DNA from 3 places in the Peribacillus sp. TH16 genome. Region 2 is predicted to be linked to each of the others. Evidence: riboswitches for the same ligand, from Rfam matches in the RefSeq annotation. Region 2 holds a riboswitch; each other region holds the start of a gene.

Region 1 (7,880 bases), 850 kb from region 2:
TGCTGTTCAGTGAGGACGTATGGCTCTAATTCGATCGAAAGTCCATCGGCAAAACCTTTTTCAAAAGCATCTTTTGCTTCTGGGATGGTAATCTTTCTTCCGGCAATGTCATTTATGGCCACGGCTTTGTTTTTTAAGTTTTTTTGCATTCTCTCTTTAACCCTGTCATTTGAGAATTTAAACACGCTAAAGAGCTTTTCATCATCAAGTTCAAGTAAAATGGCCCCGTGTTGAAGGATGACGCCCTTTTGCCTTGTTTGTGCACTGCCAGCTACCTTACGGCCCTCAACGACCAATTCATACCAGCTTGGCGCATCAAAACAGACGGAAGACTTGGGTGCTTTTAAAGCCGCTTTCTCCTGATCGGTTCGAGGTACAGCAAAATAAGCATCCAATCCAAGATTCCTGAACCCCATTAATATTCCTTCAGAAATAACTCGATATGCCTCAGTAACAGTAGTAGGCATTCCCGGATAGGATTCTGGGACAATTACGCTATAAGTCAATTCATGTTCGTGCAGTACAGCACGTCCTCCTGTTGGTCTGCGAACAAAACCGAGGCCCTGCCTTTTAACTTCTTCTATATCAATTTCAGATTCTGCCTTTTGAAAATAACCAATCGACAATGTAGCTGGGTCCCAACCGTAAAAGCGGATAATCGGTGGTATTTCCCCTTTACTCTGCCAGTTTAAAAGAGCTTCGTCCATCGCCATATTAAAAGCCGGTGAACAATATCCAGAATCTATAAATCCCCATTTTTCTTTTGTCATCCTTACCCCTCATTTCATGTAGACTGTTTAAAAGTAAGTCAGTAATTCCGTCATAAAAAAACTCACATTTAGTAGTTTAACAGACTTTAACACTCTAAAAAAGAAAGTACCATTAAGTCGATAAAGAATTTTACGAAAATATTTTTTGATTATTAGTTAAAGCAATTATATAATAAAGATTGTCTGTATTCGTTAGGTAGAAGGGAGTTTTTATGTTTGGAATTATTATATACACTGCTCATCATCATAGGAGTGGTTATTGCGTATTCACTTTTTAATTGGTACCGCCAGCGTAAAATCGTTAAAACGTTAACACAGGATGAATTTATTGCTAACTACAGAAAAGTACAACTAATCGATGTGCGGGAACCAAATGAATTTGATAATGGTCATATCTTAGGCGCAAGAAACATCCCTATGACTCAAATGAAAACACGCCTGGTCGAAATTAGGCCGGACAAGCCTGTATACTTGTACGCTCAAAGCGAAATCATCAGCGGAAGAGCTGCAGCCATGCTATACAAAAAAGGTTACAAAGAACTGTTTCACCTAAAAGGCGGTTTCAAAATGTGGACCGGTAAAATTAAAGCAAAGAAATAAGAACCCATCTCCGCATGGGCTCTTTTTAATTAAAAAGCTATCATACTAAAAATTGAAATGAAATGCCGTCTTAAAGCTTATTATGTCTTATTGTATATTCATTTCCAGCTGGTCATTCTCTATACATATAATGAATAAAAATCCCCGCTCAGATGGCGGGGATTTTTATTTAGGCTATTAAGCTTGATAACGGAGGACTGGTTTTCTTGCAGCAAGCGTTTCATCCAGCCTTTTAATAACTGTTGTATGTGGCGCTTCCTGTACGATCTCCGGAGTTTCTTCCGCTTCCTTAGCTATCTGAATCATCGCATCAATGAACGCGTCGAGAGTTTCCTTTGACTCCGTTTCAGTCGGTTCTATCATCATTCCTTCTTCCACGTTCAACGGGAAGTAAATAGTAGGTGGATGATAGCCGAAGTCTAGTAATCTTTTGGCAATATCGAGTGTTCGGACGCCCAACTTCTTTTGCCGGCGGCCACTAAGCACAAACTCATGCTTACAATGGCGATTATATGGTAAATCAAAATATGGTTCCAACCTACGCATCATATAATTCGCATTGATGACCGCATTCTCCGTGACAGCCCTAAGACCATCAGGACCCATAGAACGAATGTACGTATAAGCCCTCACATTTATTCCGAAGTTTCCGTAATAAGGTTTAACTCTTCCGATGGATTGCGGGCGATCATAATCCAGCATAAATTGCTCATCTCGTTTGACCACGAGTGGTTTAGGCAAGTAGGGAATCAAATCCGATTTTACTCCGACAGGACCAGATCCCGGGCCACCGCCACCATGTGGACCTGTAAATGTTTTATGGAGATTTAAATGGACCACATCAAAGCCCATATCACCTGGACGGGCTTTAGATAGGACTGCATTAAGATTGGCTCCGTCATAATAAAGCTTCCCACCAGCATCGTGGACAAGTTTTGCCATTTCCAAAATATTCTCTTCAAACAATCCTAATGTATTGGGATTCGTCAGCATTAAAGCCGCTGTATCCGAACCTACCACGCGCTTTAAATCTTCAAGGTCAACTAAGCCATTTTCATCTGATTTTACCGTAATCGTTTCGAGCCCCGCAACAGTGGCGGAAGCTGGATTCGTACCGTGTGCCGAATCAGGAACTATCACTTTCGTCCGTGCTGTATCGCCGTTTGCTTCATGGAAGGCACGAATCATCATTAATCCTGTCCATTCACCATGTGCACCTGCTGCTGGCTGTAAGGTCACTTGATCCATCCCTGTGATTTCTGTTAAATATTCTTGCAAGTCAAATAATAGTTCCAAGGCTCCCTGTACAGTCGCCGGATCTTGATATGGATGGATATGGGCGAAACCGTTAAAACGCGCCACATTTTCATTTATCTTCGGGTTATACTTCATCGTACAAGAACCGAGTGGATAAAAGCCCGAATCCACCCCGTGATTCCGTTTGGAAAGAGCTGTATAATGACGCATGATATCTAATTCCGATACTTCTGGAAGCTCAGCCTCTTCTTGACGGATGTATTCGGCAGGAAAAATCTCTTCAAGTGAAATTTCTTCAACATCCATTTCCGGTAGACTGTACCCTATTCGACCGGACGTACTGATTTCAAAAATGAGTGATTGATCTTGATTATTCATGTTGATCCCCCAATTCCTGCGCAAGTGCATCAATTTCTTCTTTTGTTCTAAGTTCTGTTACAGCCACAAGCATATGGTCTTTCAGCTGTGGATAAACAGTCCCTAAGTCGAAGCCGCCGATAATTTCTTTTTCAAAAAGACTTTGATTAATTTCTTGGTAAGATGCCGGCAGTTTAATGACAAATTCATTAAACGATGGTCCCTCAAACACCACTTCTATTCCTTTTTCCTTTATAGCTTTTTTTGCATAATAGGCTTTTTGTATATTATTCACTGCCATTTCTTTGACACCCTTTTTCCCAAGTGCGGTCATCGCAACAGAAGCTGCCAAAGCATTTAACGCCTGATTGGAACAAATATTGGATGTGGCCTTGTCACGACGAATGTGTTGCTCACGAGCTTGAAGCGTCAGCACAAATCCCCGTTTACCATCTTCATCCACTGTTTGCCCGACGAGACGGCCTGGCACTTTACGAACAAGTTTGTTCGTGACCGCAAAGTATCCGCAATGCGGTCCGCCAAAAGCTGCTGGAATACCGAATGGCTGAGCATCGCCTGTTACGATATCAGCACCAAGGGCACCTGGAGGGGTCAATGCACCTAGTGCAAGCGGGTTACTCGAAACGATAAACATGGATTTCACATCATGAATGATTTCTTCCATTTCTTTCAACGGTTCAATACGTCCAAAGAAGTTTGGATATTGCACAATGACTCCCGCAATATCGTCTTTCGCCAATTCCTTTAAGGCAGCTAGATCTGTCACACCATCTTTAAATGGAATTTCAATGACTTCCACTCGCTGACCTTTCGCATACGTCTTAACGACTTCCCTTGATTCAGGATGTACTGCCGCTGAAATTAGAATTTTCTTACGTCGTGTATGACCGGATGCAAGCATCGCTGCTTCCGCTAATGCCGTCCCTCCGTCATACATGGAGGAGTTGGCTACATCCATGCCTGTCATTTCACAAATCATCGTTTGATATTCAAAAATGGCCTGAAGCTCCCCCTGTGAAATTTCTGGCTGATAAGGGGTGTAGGCTGTATAAAACTCCGAGCGGGAAAGAACATGATCGACGATGACCGGTGAATAATGGTCATACACGCCCGCACCAAGAAAGGAAGCATAGTTTTTAAGATCAGCATTCTTAGAAGCAAGTTTTGATAATTCTTTCATTAAGGCTGGCTCTGATTTAGCTGGTTTAATGTCATATTCGCCTTGAAAGCGGACACTTTCAGGAATATCGTTGAAAAGGTTCTCAACAGAAGGGACCCCTATTACCTCCAGCATTTGTTGTTTATCCTGCTCTGTCATGGGTAAGTAACGATGTTTCATCTTAATGACCATTCCTCTCTATTTACGTGGTTTTTTATAAAAAGGTGTTTGTATAATAACAGCTTTCAATCGTTTTGAACGAATTTCCACTTCGACTTCAGAATCCATCACTGAAAAATCTTTATCGATAAGTACCAATCCTACATTTTTCTTCAATGTTGGTGATTGAGTGCCAGTCGTAACTTCACCAATGACTTTATCCCCACTGTATACCTTATAGCCATGACGAGGAATGCCGCGGTCAATCATTTCAATTCCGACAAGCTTACGTTGTGCCCCTTTTTCCTTTTGTTCAGTAAGAACGGCTTTCCCGAAAAAGTCGGCTTCCTTATCCACTTTAACCGCAAAACCAATCCCGGCTTCAATTGGGGTAATATCCGGTGAAAGCTCCTGTCCATAAAGCGGAAGTTTAGCTTCAAAGCGGAGTGTGTCACGTGCCCCTAAACCTATCGGCTGTATCCCTTCTTCTTTTCCTGCATCTAGAATAGCTCTCCAAAGGGCCGGGCCATTTTCACTGTTGCTATATATTTCAAAACCATCTTCACCCGTATATCCTGTACGTGAAACCATCGTGGAAAGCCCATTTATCAGGACATTTTCCTTGAATTTAAAAAAGCCAATTTCACTCAAAAGTGTATCATTAGATAGTTTTTGTAATATTTTCTCTGCCAAAGGTCCCTGCAGTGCCAACTGTGTATAATCGCTTGATACATCCGAAAGTTGGACATCCTCTGAACAATTAGCTTGTAGCCAGTTAAAATCTTTTTCTGTATTGGCGGCATTGACCACGAGCAGATAGTCGTCTTCTGCCTTTTTATAAATGATAAGATCGTCAACAGTACCGCCGTTTTCATAACACATAGCCGTATAAATTGCTCCGCCCTGTTTTAGCTTTGATACATCATTGGTCATCATTTTTTGTAAAAAGGCAAGACTCCCTGGGCCCTTCACATCAACCTCACCCATATGGGAAACATCAAATAAGCCAGCTTTTGTACGAACTGCTTCATGTTCGTCCTTGATACCCGAAAATTGGACAGGAAGTTCCCAGCCGCCAAAATCGATCGTTTTTCCTCCGTATTCACGATAAACCTCAAATAGTGGCGTTCTTTTTAAATTGGTCAAAAAATGACCCCCCTTAGATTTTTTAGATTTACTTTGCTCACTTTTCTAAAAGCTTCTTTCCATTTTGTCAAATCTTCTTATACTTCTCAGCCTGATTCATAATGTGGAAAAAAGGGCACAAAAAAGGACAGAGAAAGCCCTAAAGAGCTTTTTCTCTGTCCTGAAACCTGAAAGTTTACCTATATAATAGGTTTTCCCCTTTGGTGGCCGTCCTGCAACGAGCGGCGCTCTCCAGAGTTGCGTCCAATAAGAGTTCTTTTGCCTGAGAGATTCACTGCTAAGTTTGCTCCTTCGGCGCTACATTCGTAGTCTCTCCCCTTATCTTCACCCGCATATAAATGTGTCTCCACCAATTAGGAAAGTAATTAATCCTACTGATAGTTAGTAAAACCTCTGTGCATTTACAAAATGCTTTCTCTACCAACTCTCCTTAAAACTTCAGAACTTAATGAATGATCTCTAGTCTGTTAATCTGGGATAAAGTAAGAGGCGGTTGCCCATACTATGAAAAACATGAACTACATTCATCTTTTAAGCGTTTTGGGAAATTGGAATTTTCTAAATATACTTACATCCTACCTTAAGAAACTTTTCTCTGCAATATCTTTTACAGAGAAATATTTTTCTTACTTCACATATAAAATGTTCGGGTTTCAACCTTAAATAAGAAAATTATGATTTTAGAAGGAGTAGTTTCAATGAAAATTAATATATCCTTCAGTTCTGATTGGAATGACGAGTTTCTACAAAAGATGGAAAATGACGGTCCATGGGGTAATTGGGAGCTTTATAAATTGGCTGTTCAAATGGAAGAAAACCTCATTATTCCTGATTTTGAAGGTTTACAGGCACCCAAGCATCTTCCACAGCTCACCCCGCTTCCCCACCAATTGGAAGCGGCAAAGCAGGTAGTTGAAAAGATGAATGGAAAAGCCATTTTAGCTGATGAAGTAGGTCTCGGGAAAACAATCGAAGCTGGCTTGATTCTAAAAGAATATATGATCCGAGGTCTTGTTAAAAAAGTATTAATTCTTGTCCCCGCTTCACTTGTAAGTCAATGGGCTTTTGAATTGAATACCAAGTTTCATATTCCGGCTGTTGTTCAAAGAAAAAGCTATGTGTGGGAATCATGCGATGTTGTTATATCATCCATTGATACAGCGAAACGAGCTCCCCATCGAGATATCATTTTTAATCAGCAATATGACTTTATCATTATTGATGAGGCTCATAAACTTAAAAATAATAAAACGAAGAACTATGAATTTGTCCAAAATCTGAAAAAGAAATTTTGTTTATTGCTGACAGCTACGCCAATTCAAAATAAAGTCGAAGAAATTTTCCATCTTGTTTCGTTATTGAAACCGGGACACTTGGGAAATGCAACACTCTTTTCTGAGAAATATAAAGGCAAAGGCCGAAATGTTATTGAGGATGAGCACCTAAAGGAACTCGTCAACACTGTTATGATTCGGAACCGACGGGCTGATACTGGAATTGAATGGACAAAAAGGCAGGTGGAAACAATCATCATTGAATTTTCTCCAACTGAACAAGCCTTGTACGACGCTGTTTCCAAATTTAAGCCTATTTCAGATGGATCGAAGGGAAGTTCTTTTTCAGCACTCACCCTCCAAAGAGAAGCATGCAGCAGCAGAGAAGCCGTTTTTTATACATTGAAAAACATGAAAGCCAAATATGAACAGCCTTCCCCTGACTTTTTAGCAAAGCTAGATGAGCTGTTTGAGAAGGTAAATGAAACAGAACAAAACTCCAAGGCTGAAAAAGCTTTAGAACTCATCAAGAAAATTGATGACAAAGTGATTATCTTTACCGAATACAGAGCCACTCAGCTATATTTACAATGGTATTTACAACAGAATGGAATTTCCTCAGTTCCCTTCCGCGGCGGCTTTAAGCGTGGAAAAAAAGACTGGATGAGAGAATTATTCCAAAAGCAGATTCAAGTTTTAATTGCTACCGAAGCCGGTGGGGAAGGAATAAACCTTCAATTTTGCCACCACTTGATTAATTTTGACCTGCCATGGAATCCAATGAGACTTGAACAAAGAATTGGACGGATTCACCGACTTGGCCAGGAAGAAGATGTCATGATATATAACTTTGCAACGAAAAATACAGTTGAAGAACATATTTTGAAATTATTATATGAAAAAATCCATTTGTTTGAAAAAGTAATTGGTGAATTGGATGATATTTTAACGAAGCTGGATATTACCAACATCGAAGAATATTTAATTGACGTGGTCGGCGAGTCCCGAACTGAGGGTGAAATGAAAATCAAGATGGATAATTTTTCATCGATGATTCAATTCGCTCAAACTATGAAGGAAGGTGAGATTCATGCAGCAACAGGAAATTCATGATTTTTTAATAACTTTCTTTGAAGC
Region 2 (7,880 bases):
TAAATCCTTCCAAACGTGCCACATCTTCATTTATTTTCGGATTGTATTTCATCGTACAAGAACCCAGCGGATAGAACCCATTATCGATCCCATGGTTTTTATTAGAAAGCGCTGTATAATGGCGGACAAGTTGCAACTCTGATACTTCCGGGAGTTCTGCCGGTTCATCACGAATTAAATGCTTTGGAAATTTGTCATTTATATCAACACAGTCAACGTCACTTTCCGGAAGACTTGAGCCCACACGTCCTGGTCGACTTATTTCAAAAATTAACTCATTATATTCAACCATTTACAATCGCCTCCAAAACATCAATAAATTGATCAATTTCTTCTTTTGTTCGCTGCTCAGTCACAGCTAGCAACATTTGATTTACAAAGCCGTAATCACTTTTTAAATCAAATCCACCGATAATACCGGCCTTAAGAAGTTTTTCATTGACTTCCTTTACCGGTCGAGGAAGCCCGACAACAAACTCATTGAAGAATGGTGCTTCATTGATTATGGTAAAGCCCTTCTGTTCTAAAGTTTTCGCCATGTAATCAGCTTTCTCAATGTTTAGCTGTGCCATTTGACGAATCCCTTGCTTTCCAAGTGATGTCATACAAATAGAGGAGGCAAGAGCATTTAATGCCTGGTTGGAACAAATATTGGATGAGGCTTTATCACGGCGAATATGCTGTTCACGCGCTTGCAGTGTTAACACAAACCCACGTTGTCCTTTTTCATCTGCTGTTTGCCCTACAATACGTCCTGGGATTTTGCGCATGAGTTTCTTACTTACCGCAAAATAGCCGCAGTGTGGACCGCCAAAGGACATCGGGATTCCTAATGGCTGCATATCACCGATCACAATATCTGCCCCAAGTTTCCCAGGAGCCTGCAAGAGTGCTAGTGCAAGAGGATTGGCGCTTACGATTAAAAGGGCACCTTTTTCTTCCGCAATTTTCTTAATTGCTTTTAAATCCTCAATGGAACCGAAGAAATTTGGATATTGAACAATTACGGCAGCAGTGTCCTTATCGATTTGTTCTTGCAGATTCCCTAAATCTGTAACCTCATCAGCAAGATTTACTTCCTCAGCTGTGTATCCCGGACCTCCAGCTACTGTATGTAAAATAGCACGGGATTCAGGATGTACCGCTTTGGATACAAGTACTTTTGAACGTCTTGTAGATGCAACGGCAAGTGATGCAGCCTCTGCAAGCGATGTAAAACCATCGTACATGGAAGAGTTAGCCACATCCATTCCTGTCAACTCACAAACCATCGTTTGAAATTCAAAAATCGCTTGTAATTCACCTTGACTGATTTCCGGTTGGTAGGGTGTATAAGCTGTGTAAAATTCGGAACGTGAAATCATATGATTTACCACACTTGGAATATAGTGATCATAGGTACCTGCACCTAGAAAAGTTGGGTAATGATTTGCATTTTTGTTTTTTGTAGCAAGCTGATTCATTTTTTTCAAAAGAAGCGGTTCAGGAACCGCCTCTGGAATGTTTAGCTCATCCTGCAGGCTAATTTCAGCTGGAATATCTTCAAATAACTCATCTATAGAAGAAATATTTAGAAATTTGAGCATTTCCTCTTGGTCCTGTTTCGTATCAGGGAGGTATCTATAAGTGGCTGTCATATTATTCCTCTCCTTCATTAGTAAATGCTTGATATTCATCTTCGTTTAGAAGTGAATCTAATTCTTCTGGATTGGACATTTCTACTTCGACTAACCACCCTGCTTCCAATGGATGCTCGTTAATCGTCTCTGGAGCGCCTTCTAACTCTTCGTTTACGGTAACTACCGTACCTGAAACAGGTGAATAAAGTTCGGAAACTGCTTTAACTGACTCGATCGTTCCCATCGATTCATTGACAGTTACTTCATCATCAATCGCTGGATTTTCAACAAAGACGATATCACCTAACGCCTTTTGTGCATAATCAGAGATTCCAATACGTACACGATTTCCTTCTAATTGTTGCACCCACTCATGTTCTTTGCTATATCGTAAAATTGATGTTACTTTTGTCATTGTTTTTTCTCCCTCTCTGTTTTTTGATTTTTGTTATAATTCAGATAATAAAAGACCGATTTTACTCATAGCAGGTTGTCGATTTCGGGCTGCATGTAAAGTAGCGGAAATCGACTTAAAAACTACACGATAACTCTATTAAAATATTTCCACTTATCTTTTGTAGAATGGTGCATTAACAATAACAGCTTCAATCAGTTTATTACGAATTTCCACTTTTATCGGCGTCCCCACTTCAGCTTGGTCGGCTGATACCAAGGCAAGACCTAAGCTTTTCTTCAAAGATGGTGATTGTGTTCCGGATGTAACAATACCTATTTCCTCTCCACCTTGAGAAATTACCTTGTAACCATGACGCGGAATCCCTCTGCCTGTTACTTCAATCCCTACTAATTTTCGTTTTAATCCAGCTTCTTTTTGTTCTGTAAGAGCAGATTTTCCGATAAAGTCACTTTCTTTGTTCGTCTTTACGACAAAGCCGATTCCTGCTTCAAGCGGGCTGATATCGTTACTGAGTTCTTGGCCATAGAGTGCAAGACGTGCTTCAAGTCGAAGCGTGTCCCGTGCACCAAGTCCACATGGTTGTAATCCATTCGTAGTTCCTGCTTCTAAGAGCTTTTCCCAGAGTACTACCGCTTTGTCTGCTGCTAAATAAAGTTCATATCCATTTTCTCCTGTGTAACCTGTACGGGATACAAGTATGTCGGTAATCCCGGAGATGTTGACATGTTGGGCGAATTTAAAAGAGCCAATTTCTGATAAATCTATTTCCGTTAACTTTTGCAAAATGCTTTCTGCCTTTGGACCTTGGATGGCAAGCTGAGCGATGTCTTCCGAAATATTTTGGAGCGCCATCTCTCCTTTTACATGCTGCTTCATCCATTCGTAATCTTTCTCAATGTTTGCGGCATTAATAACGAGTAAATATTTTTCATTCCCTAATTTATAAACTAATAAATCATCGACCGTTCCGCCGTCTGGATAACACATTGCGGTATACTGTGCTTGATTGATGCTAAGCTTTGTTACATCATTTGTAACAAGGTAGTTAATATAACTCTCGGCATCTTTCCCTTCCACAAGTACTTCTCCCATATGAGAAACATCAAAAAGTCCTGCTTCTGTTCGAACAGCTTCATGCTCTTCTAAAATGCTGGAAAACTGAACTGGCAGAGCCCAGCCACCAAAATCAATAACTTTTGCTCCGTATTTTTTATATACTTCAAAAAGCGGTGTTTGCTTTAATGCTGTTTCAGTACCCATGATCTACCCCCGATTATGATTCATGATTTCCTACAAAAAAGACGTTCTTTCACCCGTTTACCGGTTTCTGTCATTGCCAAGCCACCAAGAGCCGTTTCTCGAAGGGTCCTTGGCATATCATTTCCAACCTTATACATGGCTTCAATTACCTCATCACAAGGTATGCGGCTTTCAATCCCAGCTAGAGACATGTCGGCCGCTGAAAATGCAATTGAGGTTCCAATCACATTCCGCTTGATGCAAGGAACTTCCACAAGTCCTGCGACTGGATCACAAACCAATCCTAAAAGTGACTTCATCGCAATGGCTGTCGCATTCACGGCTTGCAGTGGTGTTCCGCCTTTTAACTCAACGATTGTCCCCGCTGCCATGGCCGTTGCGGAGCCCACCTCTGCTTGACAGCCACCAGCAGCCCCCGAAATGAAAGAACGGTTCGCAATGACAAGCCCGAGCATACTTGCCGTGAATAACCCCATGACTAAATCTTTATAAGGCGTGCCATCATTTTTATGAAGCGAAAACAGTACCCCAGGCAAAATCCCTGCTGCACCCGCAGTTGGGGTAGCTACAATGACCCCCATTCGGGCGTTACTTTCAGAAGTTGCCAATGAAAAGCTCATTGCATTGCTTATATAGCTGCCTGACAAAGATTTACCTTGTTGAACGTAATCATTCATTTTCAAAGCATCTCCGCCAGAAATTCCACTCGGTGCGGTTGAGGCATCCTTTATACCGTTATCAACGGCTTCCTTCATTTTTATCAATCGTTCTTCCATCATACTGATAATAACTTGTTGGTCTCTTCCTGACTTTTCTGCTTCCATCATTAGCATGATTTCGCCAATGCTTTTTTCTTCTCTTTGACAAGCTTCATTTAGTTCTTTCATGGTCTGGATTTCCATCATATAGCCTTGTCCATTACTTTCTTTCTTGGATGATAAGAACTAGCAAGGGCTGAAAAGTCATCACCTGCACTGAGACGAATCGCTACCATATCGTCGTCTATCATGAAAATCTTGGATAAACCACCACCAAGTGATGCTCCGCCTACCTTTACTACACAATCGCCGTGTTTTGCTGTCACGATTGTTGTGTTAGGATGGTCAAAATACTCGCAGCAGCTTTCAAATTCAATTTCGTACTGCATTCCATTCTCTTTTGCCCATCCCAATGAGTTTTTAATGCGTGAATCATCGGTATCCATCCCAAGTAATCCGCCAAGCAGTGCTTTATCTGTTCCATGTCCTTGATAGGTTTCAGCAAATGAATCATAGAATACAATTTTGACTTCTTTTGGATAATCTCCTAACAGTTCATGGATGAATTTACCGATTGACACTACTCCGGCTGTGTGGGAACTTGACGGTCCTACCATGATTGGACCTATTATGTCAAAACAACTTTGAAATTCCATTGAGTCCCCCCCTTTTTTCTTACACAGTAATTGGTTGTTGAAATAACGGATAAATATCACAAATTCCTTTGGTTGTTTCTTTTGCTGTCTCCAGAACGTCTTTATCCCCTTTACTCTTTAGAACAGCTGAAATCACTTTACCGATTTTCACCATTTCATCCTGCTTCATGCCTCGTGTTGTTAATGCTGCTGTTCCCATTCGGATACCACTGGTAACAAATGGCTTTTCTGGATCATATGGAATCGTATTTTTATTAGCGGTGATGCCTGCTTCTTCTAATAATTTCTCTGCTTCTTTTCCTGTTAAATTCCACGGACGTAAATCTAAAAGGACAATATGATTATCTGTTCCGCCAGAAACAAGAGCTGCACCTTCATTTTTTAATGTTTCACTAAGTGTTGCAGCATTTTCAATGACTTGTTTCGCATAGTCCTTAAAGCTTGGTTGTAATGCTTCGTTGAAAGCAACCGCTTTTGCTGCAATAATATGCATGAGAGGGCCGCCCTGAATTCCTGGGAATACAGATTTATTTATCGATTTGATAATCTCTTCATCGTTTGTTAAAACGATACCCCCGCGAGGCCCTCTCAATGTTTTATGAGTAGTACTTGTCACAACATCTGCATATGGGATTGGGGATGGGTGAAGACCGGCCGCTACCAGCCCTGCAATATGAGCCATATCCACCATAAGTTTTGCTCCAACTTGATCAGCAATTTCTCTAAATCGTGCAAAATTAATGGTTCTTGGGTAGGCACTTGTCCCTGCAATAATCAATTTTGGTTTTTCTTTCATTGCGATAGCTTCCAACTCATCATAATCAATTAATTGGGTATCTTCTCTAACTCCATAAGACACTACTTCAAACCATTTTCCTGAAACACTGACTGGACTTCCATGAGTTAAGTGGCCGCCATGTGAAAGGTTCATTCCCATTACTTTATCACCAGGCTGAAGCAGTGCGAAAAATACTGCGAAATTTGCTTGTGCACCCGAGTGAGGCTGAACATTTGCATATTTGGCACCAAACAGCTTTGTTAAGCGCTCAATAGCTGCTTGTTCTGCCACATCGACAAATTCACATCCGCCATAATAACGTTTTCCTGGATATCCTTCTGCATATTTATTCGTCATTACACTTCCCATTGCTTCTAATACATCTTGGCTGACGAAGTTTTCTGATGCAATCAACTCTAAGGTTTGATGCTGACGATTTTGCTCGTTTCTGATAGCTTGAAAAATGATTGAATCATTTTGCTGTAAACTCATTTGTACTCCCCCTTGAAAATTTTTGAATTAAAGGTTTGTTGCATAGCTAGTGACTACGAAACACTACCCTTTTTTGCGCACAAAAAAGAACAGAGAAGGGTAGCTTAGTTTAGCTTTCTCTACCCTTCTCTGTCCTTTTACCTGAGAGTTTAACCCTTTTATATTAAAAGGGCCTTTCCCCTTTGGTGGCGTACTACTTTATACGCGCTCTCCAGAGGTGCGTCCAGTTGTGGTTCCATCTACCTGAGAGATTTGTTCCAAGGGTCTTTTTGGAACTTGCTCCTTCGGTGGCGTGTCGCATTGCACTCTCCCACAACCGTCATTCGCTCATATTTAATTTTATTATGTTTAGAATAATTGGTGGAAATAAGAATGTCAAGATTTTCTTGTAAGCGTTAACATTATTTTTTTGAAAATTCTTACTTTATGAATATCACATATGGTCATCCAGGTTACTCACGGCTGCTTGTATCATCGTTTTTTGCAAGTTGACTATTTTGATAAAGTTAATAGTAGGTCCCTGACTTTTGTCCGTAGCCTCTTAATTTTCCGCTACCTCTTTCTGATTCGCCTGATCCGCATGATTTGCCTTCGTTTTCTGCATCTTATAAATCGCAATCAGCGAAATAAACCAAACAGGAGTTACGAACAAGGCAACACGAGTATCTTCCGCAAGTGCAAGCACAACAAGTACGAAAGCTAGGAAAGCAAGGATCAAGTAATTAGAAATTGGATAAAGTGGTAATTTAAATTTGTTCATTTTCGCTAGATCTGGCCTTGTTTTGCGGTATTTCAAATGACTGATGACAGTAATTCCCCAAATAAAGATGAAACATACTGTAGAAATACTTGTAATTAACGTAAATACTCCTTCTGGCATTAAATAGTTCAAAACAACGGAAGTCAGAATGACGACAGTTGAAAAGGCCAGTGCATTGGAAGGTACTTTACGGGCATTAAGTTTTGCAAATGGCACAGGTGCATTTTTATCTTTGGCAAGTGAGTATACCATCCGGCTTGTACTGAAGATTGCGCTGTTGCATGCCGAAGCAGCCGATGTTAGGACGACAAAATTGACGATACCAGCAGCTGCAGCGATACCAACAGCCACGAATACTTGGACGAATGGGCTTTCCGATGGGATGATTGCATTCCACGGATAAACACTCATAATGACAATAAGTGCGCCAATGTAGAAAATTATAATCCGAATAGGAATATTATTAATTGCTTTTGGGATAACTTTCTCTGGATCTTCTGTTTCACCTGCTGTAAGTCCTACAAGTTCAATACCAACAAACGCAAACACTACCATCTGGAATGAGAGGATAAATCCATTTATTCCATTTGGGAACATACCTTCGTGGCTCCATAGATTCGTGAAACTGGCTGCGCCTGAATCTGTGGAAAAGCCTTTAATAATCATGAAAATACCGATAACTATAAGTGCTAGAATAGCGATAACTTTAATTAATGCGAACCAGAATTCCATTTCGCCAAAAAGTTTTACGGTTGCTAGATTCATAAATAGCAAAATGACAAGCGCAATTAAACCTGGCATCCACTGTGGTATGGAGGGAAACCAATACTGGGTATAAAGACCAACTGCTGTTAAGTCGGCCATTGCGATTGAAATCCAGCAAAACCAGTAGGTCCAACCGGTGATAAATGCTGCCATATTACCTAAATAGTCTTTTACAAAGTCAACAAAAGAATTATATTCCAAATTGGTTAAGAGTAGTTCTCCAAGAGCGCGCATGATTAAAAAGCAAATGACGCCTGTAATCATGTAAGCAAATAAAATCGATGGTCCTGCTAAGTGAATAGATTTTCCTGCACCGAGAAATAATCCCGTTCCAATTGCCCCGCCAATAGCGATTAGTTGTACGTGCCTGTTTT
Region 3 (7,880 bases), on a different contig from region 2:
TCTTTTTAGGCAAACAAAAGGAGAAAGATGTCTGCTGGTATATTTGTGAAGAAATGAAGCAGAACGGCCAATTACCCTCTAATGAATGGAAAGGTTCTTTTCTGAATAAATACGCAACAATCAAAGAACTTCCAGCTTTAAAGAAAGAGTATTCTTTCCTGAAAGAAGTAGACAGTATTGCCTTACAGAAATCGGTGGAAAATTCAGCAGATTCCTATAGTCGATATTATAAAAAGCAAAACAAGTCACCACGCTTCAAATCGAAAAAGAATCCTATCCAGTCCTATACGACTAAACATACGAATGGGAATATTGGAATTGTTGGAAACAAAATCAAATTGCCAAAACTCGGTCTAGTTCGTTTTTCTAAAAGCCCGAAGTCGAAGGGCGAATCATCAATGCCACAATCAGGCGGAACCCTTCGGGTAAATATTTCATTTCCATTTTAGCGGAAACCAATGTACAAGTACTTTCTAAAACGAATCGTTCGTGCGGTGTAGATGTTGGTTTGAAGAATTTTGCTATTCTTTCAGATGGTACGGTCTATCAAAACCCAAAATTCTTCCGGACGGTCGAAAAGAAATTGGCCAAAGCACAACGGATTCTTTCAAGGCGACAAGAAATAGCCTTGAATCAAAATAAACCATTGGCTGAAGCCAAAAACTATCAAAAACAAAAACGAAAAGTGGCTATCCTACACGAAAAAATTTCAAATGCCCGAATGGATTACTTACATAAAGTTTCTACCGAAATCATCAAAAACCACGATGTTATTGGAATGGAAGACTTGCAAGTGTCGAATATGATGAAAAATCACAAACTAGCTAAAGCTATTAGTGAAGTATCTTGGTACCAATTCAAAAAAATGTTGGAATACAAAGCAAAATGGTATGGTAAACAAATCGTGACCGTATCTAAAACGTTTGCTTCTAGCCAATTGTGTTCTAGCTGCGGTTACCAAAATAAAGACGTTAAACATCTGAACCTTCGTGAATGGGATTGTCCTTTTTGTACTACTCACCACGATCGAGATATTAACGCAGGACTCAATCTAATGAATGAAGCCATAAGGCTTCTAACCGTAGGAACTACGGGAGTAGCCTAATTAAAAATTGGTCGATAGGCTAATGTTCTTAGGAATCCCCCACTTCAATCAGACCGTAAGGTCGATAAGTGGTGGGTAGTTCAACGTATACTTACACGAATTCCTGGAGTTTTTCTTTCAGGGATTTTGATTTCTTGAATCTGAAAAAAGTGTACAGCTGACTGAACCGTAAATTATATCTTGTACTTTTCATCAGTATGATCTTTTGAAAAACATTTTATCTGCTGAGTGCCAAGGCTCTTCTGTCTTTCATTACACGTGTATTAAGAGAAAAATAGACGGTTTAAGGGAGAAAAACGCCGAAAAAAGAAGTGTGTATCCTTTATGGGGTATGAGATACATAACAATCGAAAGGCTCAGTCATTTGACTGAGCCTTTCGATTGTATAATTTACGGTGCACTTTTAATCCCCAAAAAACCACCGTCAAAGAAGTACTTCATATATCTTTAACAGATTTAGATTATTTTGCGGGATCTACCTGAACCGAGAGCTTTCTGAAAGCGAGACTTACAGTAATCATAACAAAGAAATTGACCGCCAAGGCAATGATTCCAACATTCAAATCCTTCGCTGCCTGTGGTAAGGATGGAAACATGGTACCTATGGTTGAATGACTAAGCGTAATGTAGGTTACGATGGCCAATCCGCAGATGATCCCGGCGATCGCTCCATATTTGTTGATGGTATTAGTCTTTTTCAGGCTAAAGAGAAGAGACGGAAATAACTGTGTGATAAGACTGTATCCCATGAGAATTAATGCTGACATCGTTTCGCCGCCGTTTAAGGTAAAGTAGACTGCAATTAATGCAATAACAGGAACGAGGAACTTTGCTAATCTTACAACGTTCCGATCGGATACTGTAGGTGCAAATTCCTTATAGACGTTTTTCGCGAGCAGTGTAGCCACACTCATTAAAAGCATGGATCCTGGTACTAATGCGGTCAGCACTCCAGCTCCGCCGATTATGCCTATAAACCATGGATCAAAGGTCTCAATAGAAAGGCGCAGCAACGAGAGGTCTGCATCTGCCCCAACGAGTCCAGGCACTTTCAATATAGCAGTAAATCCTACAAAAAAGACAAATAACAACATGAGCGTATATAACGGACTGATTATAGCATTTTTACGAAATACTTTCCCGCTGCGCGCCGAATAGACAGCGCTGAAAACTTGGGGCCACATGTAAAAACCAAATACAAGCAATATTACCGTGGAGATAAACCATGAAACACTAAGCCCCTGTTCAGGAAGCTTTAGAAAACCAGGCTTGGCTGCATTTACGGCCTCAAACATCGGTTGAAAACCACCAAAGTAATGAATAGGAAGATAAATTCCTAAGAATCCTATAATCACGATCATCATGATATCTTTAATGACTGCTGTCCAAACTGAGCCGTGTATTCCAGAAATCATAACATAAATGGTAAGGCTGATTGCTCCCATCCAGACCGCGGTAGACATTGAAATTGCTCCATAAGATGCTTCTGAAACAATAATCCCTAATCCTTTAAGTTGCACGACAATCACTGGAATCATAGATACCACACCGACAAGTGCTGCCAGAATTCCTAAGCTTGGGCTCTTATACTTGCTTACAAAGAAATCAGATTGAGACATTAGACTATTTTCTTTGGCATATTTCCATATTTCCGGAAGAAGCCAATATGACAATACATAAGACAAAGTAATGTAAATAAGGACGTATAAAGCGGGTGCACCCTTACCATAAGCCCAGCCGCTGCCGCCAAGGAAGGAAAACGTCGTATAAATTTCTCCAGCCATCAATAGAAAGACGAATATAGCACCAAAACCACGGCCTCCAACCGTCCATTGTTCCAAATTCATGTCTTTTCCTTTTGAAGATCGAATACCTAAAAAGATTGATAAAAGTAAAAATCCTAAAATAATTAAGAGGGAAATATTCATTCCTGGTCACCTTCCCGATTTCTGGGGTCCAACTTATACATGATGCCCAAAATAACGGATGTAAGGACCACCCACATAGCCATCCAAAACATATTAAAAGGCATCCCTAATACATAAGGTTCTATTCTGTTAACAAACGGAAGAAATCCTAATATGCCTATAAAAGGAACTAGAGTAAGTATATATATAATCTTCATTAATCCAACCCCTCCATTCTAAGTGAAAAGTCATTCATATCGACTTACAGTACCTTACACTATTTTATTATAAAATTTACTGTGGCTGCAGTATATATTTTAGTAGCACTTCTCTGTGTTAGCAAAATAAATTGAAAAAAAGGAAGGGAGTGTCCCTTCCTTTTAATTCCTGCGACCATGAAAAATAGCTACTTTTTTTTCTGATAATTATAGAGTACGAGTAGAAGAATGAACCAGATTGGCGTCATTAACAGTGAAAGTCGTGTAGCTTCAGCGAATAGCATAACGATTAGGATGAACAGAAATAATCCTAAAATAACGTAATTGATAAAGGGTGTAAAAGGAGCTTTGAATGTAGAGTGGGCTCTCAAGTCCGGACGTTTTTTCGTATATTTGATATGTGAAATCAAGATGATGCTCCAAACCCAAATAAAACAGATGGCACTGATTGTAGTTACTATTGTAAAGGCCTGTTCAGGTATCATTTTGCTTAGCAATGCCCCTAGGGAGACGACGATTGCCGATGTAACCAAGGCATTACTTGGAACAGCATGTTTATTTAATTTTGCTAATTTTGCAGGAGCATCGTTATTATTGCTTAATGTATAAAGCATACGGCTTGTTGAAAATAAACCGCTGTTGCCGGCAGATGCAGCGGATGTCAGGACAACAAAATTGATAATCCCTGCAGCGATTGGAATGCCGATTAGTGTAAAGACTTCTACGAATGGACTGCTTGATGCATCCAGCTGTGTCCAAGGATTGACGCATAGAATGACGAGTATGGCACCTACATAGAAAAGTAAAATTCGGACTGGGATTTTATTGATGGCTGATGGTATATTTTTTTTCGGGTTAGCTGTTTCTGCTGCAGAAACACCAATTAATTCGACCCCTACAAAGGAGAAGACAACCAATTGTAAAGATAGCAGGAAGCCGGATACGCCGTTCGGAAACATGCCTCCGTGGCTCCAAAGGTTGGTGAGTGAAACGGTTCCTGTATTGGTTTTAAAGCCAATGACTAACAGGATGATGCCTACAATAATCAAGGCAATAATCGTGATGACTTTAATGAGCGCGAACCAGAATTCAAGTTCTCCAAACAATTTAACCGTCAATAGATTCAATCCTAACAGAATGACTAGGCATGCAAGAGCTGGTATCCATTGAGGGATATCGAACCAATATTGCATATAGACACCAACCGCAATGATATCGGCCATGGCTGTCATGATCCAACAGAACCAATAGGTCCATCCGGTTACGAATCCAGCCCACGGCCCGATATATTCGGTAGCGAATTCGGTGAATGACGTATAACCGGCGTTGGATAAAAGTAATTCCCCTAAAGCCCTCATAACAAAAAATAAGGCAATCCCTATAATAAGATAGGAAAAGATAATGGATGGGCCTGCTAATTGGATGGCTTTACCGGATCCAAGAAATAAACCGGTGCCAATGGTTCCTCCTATTGCAATTAATTGTATATGGCGATTTTTTAAATCTCTTTTCAATTCCTGTTTAGCCAATTTGAGCATCTCCCGTTGTATATGATCTTAGTCGTGTGGAGCGTTATTCCACATTCCGTGTAGCTCGTTGTTTTCACCTCGCTTATGCCATTGAATGGCAATATCTTGGATTTTGGACAATAAAAAAAGAGATTGGATACTACCAATCTCGTCAGGTTTAAGAATAACAATTCATCATTCGTTACTCTTCTGTCCTTTTGCCTGAGATTGTGAATCCTTCGGCGCTGTACTATGTACAGTCTCTCCAGAAGCTGCTCCTGCTATAGTGTGATCCATAGCATTCAACGCTTGCTAGTATGCGGTTGTAATAAATGTCCGTTTGTAGAAGAATTGAATCTTCCTTCGGTCATTTGTCATTATACTTAAATAACGTCAATATAATATTGGAATTCTATCATTGTTTATTCTATAGGTCAATATGAAAATTGGAAAGTTAGCGGGTAATGTAGTTGGTATATATCAACTCTTTAAAAATAGTGATTGGAAAAGCCATAATGACTGTAGCTGATAGTTAACGGGTACACTTTAAAATCAATACAAAAAACAACAACAAATTTTGTGGTTATCGTTCCTCAGAAAAGTAGACTTCGTTTAAGCCTTAATTTTCCTTTTGGTGATATATATGAACCAAAAGGAAGCTGTAAGGGATGTTACAAACCCCTCGTGTCATTATTGGTATTTCACAATATTGTAGCTTTTCTAGGTGGTTTTTTTCTAAACAATTCATACCATAGAACTGGCATTTTAATCGCGACCGTTTTCCGAATAGTGTGATAATATTTAGGTAAAAAGGTGAAGGGAATTAGAGATGCTATGGCGATAAAGACAGTATCAATTGTTGGATTAGGAGCACTGGGCATTTTATATGGACATCATTTATCAAAGGAAATGCCGAAGAAGAATGTGAGGATTATTGCGGATACAGCTAGAATAAAGAGATATGTCCAGGATGGGGTTTATTGCAATGGTGAGCTTTGTGACTTTCATTATGTAACGCCTGAAGAAATATGCGAGCCTGCAGATTTGATGATTTTTACTGTTAAATTTAGTGGATTGGAAGATGCTATTGAAGCGGTGAAGAATCAAATTGGAAAACAGACGATTATTATTTCTGCTTTGAATGGGATCACAAGTGAAGCGATTATTGGTGAGGCGTATGGAAAGGATAAAGTCTTATATTGTGTTGCGCAAGGTATGGATGCTGTTAAAGAAGAAAATAAGTTGACATACGACCATATGGGCATACTCTGCCTTGGTGAACGGGAACCTGGATTGGTTTCAGAAAAGGTTCAGCAGGTGGCAGATTTTTTTGAAAAAATGAAGGTCCCATATGAGATAGATACGGATATGTATAAGCGGCAATGGGGGAAATTTATGCTGAATGTTGGTGTTAATCAAACTGTTGCTGTCTATAAAAGTAATTATGGTGAAATTCAACGAAAGGGTCATGCAAGAGAAATGATGATTTCTGCCATGAGAGAGGTTATCGTTCTGTCAGAGAAAGAAGGAATTCATTTAACGGAAAGAGATCTGGATTATTGGTTAAGTGTATTGGATACATTAAGCCCAGAAGGAAAGCCATCCATGGCTCAAGATATCGAAGCTCGACGTTACAGTGAGGTTGAGTTATTTGCAGGTACGGTATTAAAATTAGGTGAGAAATACGGAGTGCCTACACTTGTAAACAAAGAGTTATATGAACGAATTGAATTTCTCGAAAGTCAATATAATTTCAACTAAAGTTTGACTTTTTTCTATGATAACTCCCTCACCTTGCTCTAGAACAAGGCCATTTGAACTGAGCTCAGTCTTTAAAGACTGGGTTTCCTTTGGTTGTGTTAAATTCCCTACTTTATCTTATTAGGGTCATGTTATTTTATTGATTTCTTAAAATACTAATATATCTAATATCACTTTTAGTGATTGAATTTTTTATACTGGTTAGTGTTTCCTCTAGAAATACATTTGTTTTTTTACAGAATATTTATTATTATAAGATAAGATTATAAATTATGCGATATGAAAAAGAATTGGAACTTTTTAAATCTAATCTAAGTATGGAAAATGAATCAACAGTTGTTTTGATCTAAATTGAGAGTTAATTAGGGGCTAGAAAAAAACTTTAATAACCTTGTACGAAGTATAGTCGCTAATATTACATCTGGAGGAATTAATCATGTCAAACAAAGAATTAAAGAGAGGGCTAGAGGCACGTCATATTCAGATGATCGCTTTGGGCGGTACCATTGGTGTTGGGTTATTTATGGGATCAGCAAGTACGATTAAATGGACTGGACCATCTGTAATGCTAGCTTATGCTATCGCTGGTCTTTTTATATTTTTCATCATGCGTTCTATGGGAGAAATGCTTTATTTAGAGCCTACTACGGGTTCGTTTGCAACATTTGCGAGTAACTATATTCATCCTTTAGCAGGTTATATGACTGCATGGAGTAATTGGTTTCAGTGGGTAATCGTCGGAATGTCCGAGATAATTGCCGTTGGAATGTATATGAAGTATTGGTTCCCAGATTTACCCGCATGGATACCAGGTGTGATTGCCATGGTTATCCTAGGGGCTGCAAACCTCATTTCTGTAAAATCTTTCGGGGAATTTGAATTTTGGTTTGCGCTTATTAAAATTATAACGATTGTACTGATGATTATTGCTGGACTAGGTCTTATCTTTTTCGGATTTGGAAATGGCGGTGATGCAATTGGATTATCAAATCTTTGGGCAAATGGCGGCTTCTTCACCGGGGGCTGGACAGGGTTCTTCTTTGCGCTTTCCCTTGTTGTAGCATCCTATCAGGGCGTTGAACTTATCGGTATCACTGCGGGTGAAGCGAAAAATCCAACGAAGACTGTAACAAAAGCTATCCAAAGCATCATTTGGCGTATTTTAATATTCTATATTGGCGCTATTTTTGTCATCGTGACAGTCTTTCCTTGGAACCAACTAGATGACATCGGTAGTCCGTTTGTTTCAACCTTTGCTAAAATAGGTATTACTGCAGCAGCAGGTATTATTAACTTTGTCGTAATCACAGCGGCGATGTCTGGATGTAATAGTGGGATTTTCAGTGCAGGTCGTATGCTTTACACTCTAGCAATGAACGGT

The links. Region 2 has a riboswitch for glycine ahead of glyA (serine hydroxymethyltransferase). Riboswitches for the same ligand answer to the same signal wherever they lie in the genome.
Region 1: linked by a shared signal. The riboswitch ahead of gcvT (glycine cleavage system aminomethyltransferase GcvT) and the one ahead of glyA (serine hydroxymethyltransferase) in region 2 are both predicted to bind glycine.
Region 3: linked by a shared signal. The riboswitch ahead of JFV29_RS10205 (amino acid permease) and the one ahead of glyA (serine hydroxymethyltransferase) in region 2 are both predicted to bind glycine.

What each region holds. Positions count from the first base shown of each region.
Region 1 covers NZ_JAEKEM010000009.1:1,040,879-1,048,758, forward strand. The annotation lists gene JFV29_RS19010 (lipoate--protein ligase family protein) at 1-770, opposite strand, end outside; gene JFV29_RS19015 (rhodanese-like domain-containing protein) at 987-1,370, shown strand; gene gcvPB (aminomethyl-transferring glycine dehydrogenase subunit GcvPB) at 1,548-3,005, opposite strand; gene gcvPA (aminomethyl-transferring glycine dehydrogenase subunit GcvPA) at 2,998-4,344, opposite strand; gene gcvT (glycine cleavage system aminomethyltransferase GcvT) at 4,363-5,469, opposite strand; glycine riboswitch at 5,623-5,706, opposite strand; glycine riboswitch at 5,710-5,797, opposite strand; gene JFV29_RS19035 (DEAD/DEAH box helicase) at 6,168-7,856, shown strand; gene JFV29_RS19040 (YqhG family protein) at 7,834-7,880, shown strand, end outside.
Region 2 covers NZ_JAEKEM010000009.1:190,332-198,211, forward strand. The annotation lists gene gcvPB (aminomethyl-transferring glycine dehydrogenase subunit GcvPB) at 1-292, opposite strand, end outside; gene gcvPA (aminomethyl-transferring glycine dehydrogenase subunit GcvPA) at 285-1,637, opposite strand; gene gcvH (glycine cleavage system protein GcvH) at 1,639-2,034, opposite strand; gene gcvT (glycine cleavage system aminomethyltransferase GcvT) at 2,188-3,297, opposite strand; gene sdaAA (L-serine ammonia-lyase, iron-sulfur-dependent, subunit alpha) at 3,318-4,199, opposite strand; gene JFV29_RS15050 (serine dehydratase beta chain) at 4,199-4,711, opposite strand; gene glyA (serine hydroxymethyltransferase) at 4,731-5,981, opposite strand; glycine riboswitch at 6,101-6,206, opposite strand; gene JFV29_RS15060 (amino acid permease) at 6,523-7,880, opposite strand, start outside.
Region 3 covers NZ_JAEKEM010000002.1:2,112,187-2,120,066, reverse strand. The annotation lists partial or broken gene tnpB (IS200/IS605 family element RNA-guided endonuclease TnpB) at 1-1,105, shown strand, start outside; gene JFV29_RS10215 (sodium:solute symporter family protein) at 1,567-3,033, opposite strand; gene JFV29_RS10210 (DUF3311 domain-containing protein) at 3,030-3,230, opposite strand; gene JFV29_RS10205 (amino acid permease) at 3,419-4,759, opposite strand; glycine riboswitch at 4,939-5,017, opposite strand; gene JFV29_RS10200 (ketopantoate reductase family protein) at 5,573-6,499, shown strand; gene JFV29_RS10195 (amino acid permease) at 6,936-7,880, shown strand, end outside.